One region of the Pseudoalteromonas sp. CnMc7-15 genome, then DNA from elsewhere that is predicted to be linked to it. Evidence: riboswitches for the same ligand, from Rfam matches in the RefSeq annotation. Region 1 holds a riboswitch; the other holds the start of a gene.
The links. A riboswitch is a leader RNA that binds a small molecule or an ion and turns the genes downstream of it on or off. The one in region 1 is predicted to bind lysine.
Positions count from the first base shown of each region.

Region 1 (5,513 bases):
CTGAGGTCGATACGCTCTTGTGAGCCAAGCTCAACGGTAAATGCTTCCACAGGCACTTCAAAAGCACAGTCCAATGCATTGAGCTGAGCCTTAAGTTGCCACCAAGGGCAAAATGCCGCTTCATCTAGGGCACCGTCGAACTCATTGGGTATAAGTAAAACGTTAGCGATATTAAAATACTTAGCGCTAGCACGAGCATATTCAGGACAATACAAATGCTGAGTAGATATCGGCCCGGTGTGTAAATCTAAAACAATATCGGCCTGATGTGCGAGCTGCTGAAGTTGCAAAGCGATGCGCTTACCCGTTGACAGCGTGTGCGCAGGGGCCTCAAGTTGAGCGTCGACACTCGCAATTAGCGCGTGCTGAAATGTATTGCGAATTTCGCCGCTAGACAGATGCGCGCATTGCTCGGCCATGAGCTTTGGCAACTGGCTATCGTAATGATACATACGATTCCAGTTAACACCGGTAATAGGGTCAAAGCGGCCCAGTGTGAACTCGCCTGATTTTTGGTTGCAACCAATGGGGTTCGCATAGGGGACTAGGGTGATGTCGCCGTTAAGCTCTAGGGTCTGTAACTGCTCCAATAGTTGGTAAATGACAGCATTACCTTGCACCTCTGCGCCATGCATATTGGCCTGAATATACACGCTTTTACCTGTGCCATTACCCTTTAAACGGTAAACTGGAATGGTTAATGGCAGGCCATTGGCTACCTCACCCACATAAATGTTTTCTTGACTGACAGGGTGCATATTTACCTCAGATAAAAACTGGCCGGTTGTGGCTCGCGAACCACGCGCAAAGTGCCGTGCTCAAACACGTATTCACCAGCCAATGAGTGGCACAGAAAAAATGGCATACTCTCGGTGAAGCCATAGGCTCCGGCCTGCATAAACACGAGCCAATCATGTTCATCAATATCCTCAGGCAGCGAGTGTTGTCCTAGGCTATCCAGCGCCGTACACAAAGGTCCATGGATACGATAGTTTACCTGTTCGGCTGTACTTCGGCGTAATAACTGCGCGGGGAAGTTTTGCCCTGCCACAGCGGGGCGTAAAAGATGATTAATACCACCAGCGACGATCAGTTGGCGCTCGCCATAATTTGTTTTTTGTTCAATGACGGGGTCTAAATAGTAACCACATTGTGCGACGGCGTAACGGCCCAGCTCCATCCACAACTCTTTTACGCCGCTTTGCCGCTTAATATCGCGCAGTGCGCCGAGCACATCCTGCCACTTTAGCGGGCTGCTTTCGCTGTCATAAGGAACGCCTAAGCCGCCACCCAAATCCAGTACTTGCATGGCAAAACCAAGGCGTTCACAGAGTGTTTGTAATGGCGCTAACATGCTTTGCCATAGGTGAAGCAGCTGGGCCGCATCAAGCATGTTGCCCCACTGAAAAATATGCAGGCCAATGCAATTCAGCGCAGGATAGTCGGCTAAGTAGAGCCCTTGCCACTGCTCTGGCGCTAAGCCAAACGGAGTCAGGGTATTGCCACCGAGCGGATTGCGCTCACCCTCTGGCCAGCGCAACTGCACTCTGAGCAACACATCCACTTCAATACCTTGGTTATACGCCAGCTCATTAAGCCAGCGAACTTGATTGATACTCTCCAACACAAAGGTACGTACCCCAGCGTCTAAGAATTCGCCTAACTGCTGGCGCGATTTTGCCGGCCCGGTGTTGAGGATGCGTTGTGCACCAACATGCTGTGAAAGCACCTGATTGAGCTCACCGCTGCTGGCGACATCAAAGTCAAAGCCAGCGGCTGCCAGAGTCTCGACAACCGCAGATAAAGGATTAGCTTTTACCGCATACCATAACTTCACCACATCTTGCGCCATCAGCTCATCAAGGTGCTTACGTAGACTGTCAAGATCGTAGACAAAGCAAGGTTCTTGGCGCTCCTGAGTGAGGGTATCAAAAGCGTTTAACAATGCGCCAGAGACAGGCATTAGCGTAATACCTCTTCTAACTCCAGCGATGCATCGCTGTGCTGATCGCGATATTTTACGATAAGCGCACAGCTCATACTGAGCCCTTGTTCGCGTCCCCAAGTGCTAGAGCTTGGGCGGGAGCCAGGTATAACGATGGCGTTGGCCGGAATCGCTTCGCCCTTATCGAGTTGTCGCTCGTTAACGCAGTCATATACTGGGATAGTGGCGCTTAAACGTACACCAGGGGCGAGTACCGCACCTTGGCGAACCACCACCCCTTCGACAATGACACAGCCCGCGCCGATAAAGGCATCATCTTCAATCACCACAGGGTTAGCGCCAATTGGCTCGAGCACGCCACCTAATTGCACGGCGGCACTGAGGTGAACGTTTTTGCCCACTTGCGCACATGACCCCACCAAGGCATGACTGTCGACCATAGTTCCACTATCGATGAAGGCACCAATATTGACATATGCAGGTGGCATGATGATGGTGCCAGGGGCAACGTAAGCGCCTCGACGCACAGCACTACCGCCAGGCACCATACGAACATTATCTTGGGCGCTAAAACCGCGAGGAGCTAGATTATGCTTATCAACAAAGCCGCCCGCAAACTCGGTGTTATTACCATTTTTGAAGGCTTCGAGAATGCCTTTTTTTACGTCCACATTGGCGTGCCATTGGCCGTGTTCGTCTTGTGTTGCGGCGCGTACGTGGCCGCTTTCGAGGTCATTTAGTAAGTCTAACCAACTCATAACTGAGGTACCTTGTTAACTAATTTTATCAATGTGCCCACGCAACAATGCGTTCATGGGCATTAAGAAGTGGTTGTGTGTCATTAAGCTCAAGGTGGCTTAATGGTGGTCGTAATACCGGGCTGTTGAGGCGTTCAAGAGCATGCAAAAGGCACTTAACGGGCACTGGATTGGCTGCACTGAACAGCGCATCAATTGCACTGCGCCAGGTGACAAAGGCATTGATGCTTTGCCCTTGAAGGCATTGTTGTACCAGGTGCTGTGTCTGCTGTGGCCAGACGTTGGCGGCCACAGATACAAGGCCCGCTGCACCGGCCTGAGCAAAATAAGGCATCAGCGCGTCGTCGCCACTGAAAATTGCTAACTCAGGCGCGGCTTCGCGGTAAGTCTCAAATTGTGCAATATCACCGCTGGCTTCTTTAAGTGCCCAGCACAGTGGGTGCTGCTGTAGCTGTGCTAAGACTGTTGGGGGAATACTAACTGCGGCGCGTCCGGGCACGTTGTACAACATGCACGGCTTTTTGCTGGCATCCAGCAGTGCCGAGTACCAATGTAGCTGCCCTTGAATACCCGGTTTAGCATATAGGGGCGCTCCCAGAAGGTAGGCGTCTATGGGGTGTTGGTTACAAAAACTAAGCCATTGTAGTTGCTGGCTAAGATTAAACCCCCCCACGCCAACCATCAGTGGCACACGCAAGGTGAGCGCCGTAACGTGACGAACTACGGCTTGTTGCTCATCTATACTGAGAGCCAGAGCTTCACCAGTAGAGCCAAGAATAAGAATGCCGTTTCCCGCTTGCTCTTGCTCGCGCACAAGTAGGGTTAAGGTGTTAAAATCAATACTGCCGTCAGCATGCATCGGAGTGATCAATGCTGTCCAGACAATGGTATCTGCTAAAGAATGAGTTGTAGTCATCTCTCACGAACTTAGTGCGAGTTCGATTGAATTAGGAAGGGGTTGCCCGCCTCGCATCGAACTGGTTAAATTCGAAGAGCGAATGGGCTTAAAACACAGAGCCAAATGGGCCCAGCGTTACTAAGACCAGAAGCTCTCCACCAAAAACATAGCGCTAAGCGCTTATGGTGACAGTCGCTGGGATTCAACCCATGCGCCCGAGACAGTAAGTAGCAAACTTTACAGGTCTCTCGGCGTACATTCCCCTCGTTATGGTGCTTTGGAGTTTGCTCTCCTTCCCATAACTACCTGAATGACGCTCCTCTTCTAGCCCTTGCGACCACAGCACATGCGGCCGACTCAATAAGGGTGCCTTTTTATTCAATCACTTTATGCTTAACGCTGTCAACGCTAAAGCGAGAACAAATTTTACAAAGGCTGATTTTGTGTCAGTATTAAGGGGTTATTGCAAAGGCCCTCTTATGCAACGTCTTACCAAACACTTACAAAAACGTTATTTCTGGGCAGCCAGTGTGCTTGTTGTTGTCATACTTAGCTCTACAGTGTATGTGATGAAAAGTATCAATATGCAGCGAAATGACGCGAAAGTAATAAATATTGCAGGTATGCAGCGGATGCTTTCGCAGAAGATTGCATTGCATAAATTGGCCGTCAATGACCGTGCTGTAAGTTTTGAGCAGCAGCAACTCGCTCGTGCCACTATGCGCTTTTATAATAACCATGAGTTTTTATTAGGCTCACAGTTGGTGCAGCAAAGCCCTCAGGTGCTGGCGCTTTATCACCAGCAGGGCTTGGATGGTCGGGTGCGCCAGTATGTGCAGTTAGCGAGTCGCAGCGATGCACCTTTAAGTGCTTTTCAGGGTCAAAAACTACTGTCGTTATTGCAGGACTTAGATGCTGTTGTCACCGTATTAGAGTCAAAATCTAAGCAAAAAATAGAACATTTACAGCTTGTTATTCCCCTTTTAACGCTGGCAGCCATTGCTACTATTTTATGTGAGTGGTGGCTCATCTTTAATCCTTTGACACGTCGAGTGTCAGCCATTCTTTATCGGCTTCGTTACCAACGGCGTCAAGCCGCGCATGCGCATCGGGTAAAATCTGACTTTTTAGCTAATATGAGTCATGAGCTAATGACGCCAATTACGGGGATTATTGGCCTATTGGACTCTCATAATGCGGCTGGTCGCGAAGAACAGCAAACGGCATTGGGCTGCGCCCGACATTTGCAGGCGCTAGTGCAAGAAATGTTGGAATTGCAGAAGCTTAAGTCGGGAGCGTTTACTACTTTAGTGACCGAGCAGTCATTAAAGCAAACGGTGAGTGCAATATTGGCGCCTTGGCAGCTTAAGTCTGAAACCCTGCAGCGATTGAGTGTCGAGGGTGAAGATAGCCTACCTGTTCAAGCACAAACTGATCATCTGCATTTAATCCAAGCAGTTAATCAGCTATTGAGCAACGCCTTTATACATACGCGCGCTGCGGTGCATGTGCAATTTGAATACCATGAACCATCTGGGCTGCTGAGTGTTGTCGTTAAAGATAACGGCGATGGCATTGCTACTGCTGATATTGAGGCTGCTCAGCAACATGCTGTGTATTACAACACCGAGCAGGTACAGCACTTTCAGGGCGCGAAATTAGGTCTCAGCCTCGTGTATGCGTTGGCTCAAGAGGTGGGTGGAAGCCTTACGATTCGTAGTACCACAACAGGCACTGAGGCCAAGCTAACTTGGCCCGTACTTACTATCGACAAAGCCCGGTTAGAGCCAAGCAGCCAGCATGGCGATATTCTGATTGTTGAAGATAACCCAATAAATCAGTTAGTGCTTGCTAAACAAGCTCAGCAAATAGGCTTTAACACCACCATTGTTGATGATGGTGAGCAAGCACT
Region 1 covers NZ_JAKRFT010000003.1:648,201-653,713, reverse strand. Annotated here, with positions in the region: gene MHM95_RS10285 (succinylglutamate desuccinylase/aspartoacylase family protein) at 1-758, opposite strand, end outside; gene MHM95_RS10280 (PLP-dependent decarboxylase) at 761-1,963, opposite strand; gene MHM95_RS10275 (2,3,4,5-tetrahydropyridine-2,6-dicarboxylate N-succinyltransferase) at 1,963-2,703, opposite strand; gene dapA (4-hydroxy-tetrahydrodipicolinate synthase) at 2,732-3,619, opposite strand; lysine riboswitch at 3,742-3,933, opposite strand; gene MHM95_RS10265 (response regulator) at 4,081-5,513, shown strand, end outside.

Region 2 (5,513 bases), on a different contig from region 1:
TCGCTTATTACCGGTGATGTCACCACGCTAATGATCTTCCTTGCTGATAAAGTCACCATAGCTAATCTTCTGCTGCTAGTGGCCCCAGCAGCACTGAGCGTTATTGTGCTCGCTGCTTTGTTATCGATGAAAATGAATGGTCGAGTGAGCTTCGCCTTGGGCGAGCCCAAAGCGATAGAAAAGACCGATATTACCATTGCGGCTATTTTTATCTCCACCATTGTCGGTACTCTAACAATGAGTGTGCTGTATTCCATTCCGCCTTTGCTGACCTTTTTGTTCGGGCTTTCGGTGATGTTCCTAAGCGCCCAGTTCTTGATGCGTAAAAAAGACGTGAATAAAAAAATCATCGACTACATTCGTGAAATTGAATACGACACCTTACTGTTCTTTGTTGGTGTGTTGCTGTTGGTCGGTGCGCTAAAAGAGGTTGGAGTGCTGGCGCAATTTACCCACTTGTATGAAGTATTGGCACCGAATCAAGCCAACTACTTGATGGGCATACTCTCGGCAGCGGTGGATAATGTGCCACTGACCGCAGCGTTATTAAAAGCAGATATTCACATGCAAACCCGTGACTGGCTCGCGTTTACCTATGCCACCGGCGTGGGTGGGTCGATGCTAGTTATCGGCTCGGCCGCAGGTATCATTGCCATGAGTAAGGTGCGTGACCTTACCTTTATGAGCTATCTGCGCAATACGGTGTACTTATTAATTGCTTATTCAGTAGGTTACAGCGGAGCCTACTTGATGGGTGCGTTTGTTTAAGTACTGCAAAGTGGTATATCATTGACAGTATGAGGGCCATTATTTTGGCCCTCAAAATGCACACATATAGGCATGGATTGCGATTACACGGTAAAAAGGATTGGCGCCGATTTTTTAGTTATTAGCAGTGATGTGCACCTTGGTTCTTAGAACTGGTCGTTGATCGCTGCAAAACATTTCCTTTCTCTGTAAGCTTCGCTTTTTATATCGGTGTTTAATTAGCTGCATCTATGTATTCAGAGGCCATATGACGTTAGAAGTAATACAGAATCCAGAACAAGACTTACTCGACTTTATTGCTCAGCAAATCAGCCAATATAATTGGGCCCATTGGCAAAATGTAGAACGCAAACCTTTAGCGGTTAGCTGGCGCGATGAACAAGGCGAAGTAAAAGCCGGTGCCAGTGGTCGCACCTTTGGTCATTGGTTGCTATTGGATTATCTTTGGGTGAGTGACACATTGCGTGGGCAAGGCATCGGCTCACAGTGTCTCACTGCCATAGAACAAGCTGCAAAGGCGCGCGGGTGCACCTATGTGCTGCTCGATACCTTGGATTTTCAGGCGCAACCGTTTTATGAGCGCCATGGCTATGAAACGCAATGGGTGCAACAGCAGTATCCGCTTAACGGCAAAAAATATTTTATGAGCAAACAGCTTCATGAGTAAGCCGAGACGGTACTTAAAAAGAACAAGGAGGTTAGTTTTGGCGGCATTACTGTTTGGTTTTATATTCGCGTTTCTAGTGCCCGAGCCGGTGACCATTCCCGTGCATGGGGCAAGTAGCGCTGATTGGCATCAAGATACCTTTTGGTATGAACCTTGGGGAAGCTCTGGGATGCATAAAGGGGTAGATATTTTTGCCAATAAAGGCACTGACGTGGTGGCCGCTTCACATCACTTGGTGATTTATCGTGGACAGTGGCCCAAGGGCGGCAATGTGATGATTGCCCTCGGACCAAAATGGCGATTACACTATTATGCTCATCTAGACAGCTTCAGTGATAGCGAACGTCGTTGGTTTAGTGGCGGTGAGCAAATAGGCAGTGTTGGCACCAGCGGCAATGCCCAAGGTAAAGCCGCTCATTTACACTACTCATTGGTGACTTTAATTCCTTACTTTTGGCTTATTGATAGCGCCCCCCAAGGCGTCAAGAAAGCCTTCTACCTCAACCCTATAACTTATTTCGGCAACTAACGGAGCAACGGATGCGATTAGTATTACTGGCTTTGGCGTTTATTTTACTGCTATGCAGTTGCGCAGAACCCGTCCCTGCACAAAAGCGCGATTATGTCGGGCACTGGCAAAGTCCCAGCATGAGTCTATTGATTCTTGAAGATGGCTCAGTTGCCTATAAACGCTATAAAAACGGGGGCTCCACCTCAGTGGAAGGGCCGCTGCAATCATTTGAGGGTGACAACTTCAGTGTTGGCATTGGTTTTTTCAGCACCACCTTCATCGTCAACGAGCCACCCAACAACAACGACGGTCAGTGGACTATGGTTGTTGACAATGAACGGCTAATAAAACAACCGTCTGCCTACAGCCACTAAATTCAGTTTTCATCAAACAAGGAAGACCCCAGTGAGTCAACTTACCCGCAAAAAGCAATTTGCCATGCGTGCGGTGATCACCCGCGCTTTATACACCGGTGCATTATTTATCTATGTACTGTTTTTTATTAATTTTATGATGGAGCAGAGCTTTTGGGCGCAAGCGATATCGGTGTTGATATTTAGTTTTATGCTCAGTGCCCAGTATCAATGGAGCATCGAGCCCATACGCTGTAGTGCCATATTTGTTGAGCATGGGGTACTGAACTTACTTGATACGCCGATAAAGCTCGCTGATGTCAAAGAGGTCATTTACTGCCAGCACCAGCGTTATGAACATATTGTTCGTTTTCGCTATCACAATAGAACTTTTCAAGACTTTGAGCTCTCCTCGAGTGACCTGATAGCCGATTTACAGCTTTATCATTTTTTAGTGGCCCAAGGTTTGGTGGTGCGCATGACTGAAGATAGTAGTCAGTTTTCTTAGATATTGGCGAGCACTCACTATTAGCTTATCTCATGACGATTTTATTCACAGGAAAGGTAACTTTATTTTTCACACAATATCGAGCATTTATTCTTTATAAGAAAATTTTTATAAATTGATTGTTGCGTAATTAAGGAATTATAACGTTGGCTTTTTAATGAAAAAGAGGTGTTTAGATTTATTTATTGTTGATAGGTTAATAGTGGTTTGATTGAAAAATAATCAACTTAGTTTCTGTTTATATAAATGATAAGTTTATGTAGCATTTTTGTTTCCAAACTATTGTTAAGGAAATAGAAATGAGACAAAAAATTTTATCAGCCTGTGTGTTGGCGTTGCTCTTTTTCGTGGCCAATAATGTATTGGCATCTAGCTCACAAATAAAAGTAACAGACTACAATACCTTCTATGATACCCAAGTAAACAGTGTAAATTGCGGAGGGTATTGGGACGAGCGATTAGTGAGAGTCTGTGATTATAGAACCGAGTTAGTAGACGTTTCTTACAAACGTTGTCACTACAGGCTCAGTGCACCGGCTCCTAATAGCGATGCGCCAGAGTGGCAAACTCGCGTTGTATTATCAACACAAAGTTGCCCAGCAAACTGGACAATTGCCGGACCTTCTGGCCAGGCTCCCGGTGGCGTATATATGCATCAACACAACTCCTATTTCACTCAACAAGAAGAGCAAACCGTCGAATATAATTGTCGTATGGAAACGCGAACTGTTTGGGTGCCAGTTGATGGTGAGCATTGCCCCATACAACCTTAATTAGATTCCATAATCGGCAATACACAGGCTGGCTGCGGCCAACTTGTGTATCCAAGCAATCATTCACCGCCAGAACACCTCCAGTGAAGTGTGATATTGACTTCTAGCCGTCTGCTAGGTACATTGCTGATTCACTTCGGTCGCAAGATCGAATGTGTCGCAGAAGAGGTGCGATAGCTAGGTAGTAAACGTGAGGCCGACGACAGCCTTTGATCGTTTATGAGGGAGACTATCGCCGAGGAAGTGCATTGTGCGTCGCAATGGCTTTCGGTTCTTGAGGCTGAATCCTCGGAACTGTCACCTGTAGGGGTGGAGGGCTTCTGGCAATGGACATTCTTACCTTTTTAGTCTTGCCAAGTTCTCCTGATTGTATTTGAAAAATAACTCGTTTTTCATCTCGGAGAGATAATGAATCAGGAATATTCTGTCGCCAAGTTTGGCGGCACTTCAGTGGCCGATCATGGCGCTATGAACCGGTGTGCACAAATCATCGCTGCTAATAACAACGTGCGTGTAGTAGTTGTCAGCGCCAGTGCCGGGGTCACCAATCACCTGGTAGCGTTATGCCAAAGTGCATTGACGCCACAGCAGCGCCAAGCGCACATCGATGGGGTGATCGCTATCCAGCTTAATATTCTCGAATATGTCAGCCTTGATGCCGATTTAGCCCACGGCTTTGATGTCACCTTGAGCGCTTTTCGAAGCAGCGCTGAGCAAGCGCCACAATCGAGCGCTCACAGCGATGAGCTACTGAGTTTTGGCGAGCGCTTCTCCTCTTATTTGTTTACTCAGGTATTACGGGAACACGGCGTGGCGGCAACGCGCTTTGATGTGCGTTCGGTGCTCAAAACAGATAGTCAGTTTGGTAAAGCCCAGCCCAATATTAAAGCTACGGCACAGCAAGCCCATGCCCAATTGCTGCCGTTGCTTAAAGATCAAGTGGTTGTCACTCAGGGCTTTATGGGCAGTGATGACTATGGCGATACCACCACCTTAGGGCGCGGGGGGTCGGATTACAGTGCGGCCTTATTAGCTGAGGCGATTGGCGCGAACAGCGTATATATTTGGACCGATGTGGTCGGTATTTTCAGCACCGATCCCAGAGTCTGTACCAAAGCCGCACCCATCGCCCACTTAAGCTTTGACGAAGCCGCCGAAATGGCAACCTTTGGCGCTAAAGTCTTACACCCGGCGACCATTTTACCCGCTGCACGCAGTGGCATCAGTGTGTTTGTCGGCTCCAGTCGCGAACCACAAGGGGGTGGAACCTGGATACAAAAAACGCCACAAGGAGACACTTTAGCTGGAGTTCGCGCTGTGACTCAGCGTAAAAACCAAATTCTCTTGACCCTGAAAAGCCCGGAAATGCTATTAGCGAGCGGCTTTTTAGCGCGGGTGTTCACTATTTTGAGTGAGCATAAAATCTCCGTTGATTTGGTCACAACTTCGGAGATAAGTGTCGCATTGACGCTTGATAATGCCCCTAATGCCAGTCGTCCGGAGCTTGATCAGCAAGCCCTCGAGCGTTTAAGCGAGTTTTGTCATGTGTCAGTTGAGAATAACCTCACATTGGTGGCGTTAATTGGCTCGGAGATTGTCCTGCGTCAGAGCGAGTTGAATTTAATGCAGGTGCTCAGTGAGTTTGATATTCGCCTCATTTGTCACGGCGCATCGAAACATAACCTGTGCTTCTTGGTTGAGCAAAGCCAGTCTGATGCGGTGGTGCAAACTATTCATCAACGGCTGCTGGAAGGTTAACAGTGAGCACCGGGCGCTGCATGTCGGTGATAAGACTGATATCAAAGTGCCCGGCAAATAGTTCCTGACAATATACCTGGCCATCAAGGGCGGCGATAAGCTCCAAAATGGGCTGGCCTAACAAGGTGGCAATAGGTTGCTTAGTCGCTTTTGCGTAGGCTTCTTTTAACGTCCA
Region 2 covers NZ_JAKRFT010000001.1:461,200-466,712, reverse strand. Annotated here, with positions in the region: gene nhaD (sodium:proton antiporter NhaD) at 1-768, shown strand, start outside; gene MHM95_RS02120 (GNAT family N-acetyltransferase) at 1,016-1,435, shown strand; gene MHM95_RS02115 (M23 family metallopeptidase) at 1,473-1,964, shown strand; gene MHM95_RS02110 (hypothetical protein) at 1,976-2,320, shown strand; gene MHM95_RS02105 (hypothetical protein) at 2,352-2,807, shown strand; gene MHM95_RS02100 (hypothetical protein) at 3,107-3,580, shown strand; lysine riboswitch at 3,736-3,908, shown strand; gene lysC (lysine-sensitive aspartokinase 3) at 3,989-5,338, shown strand; gene MHM95_RS02090 (4'-phosphopantetheinyl transferase superfamily protein) at 5,310-5,513, opposite strand, start outside.
Region 2: it holds a riboswitch for lysine, as region 1 does, so the genes downstream of both, lysC (lysine-sensitive aspartokinase 3) here and dapA (4-hydroxy-tetrahydrodipicolinate synthase) in region 1, are expected to answer to the same signal.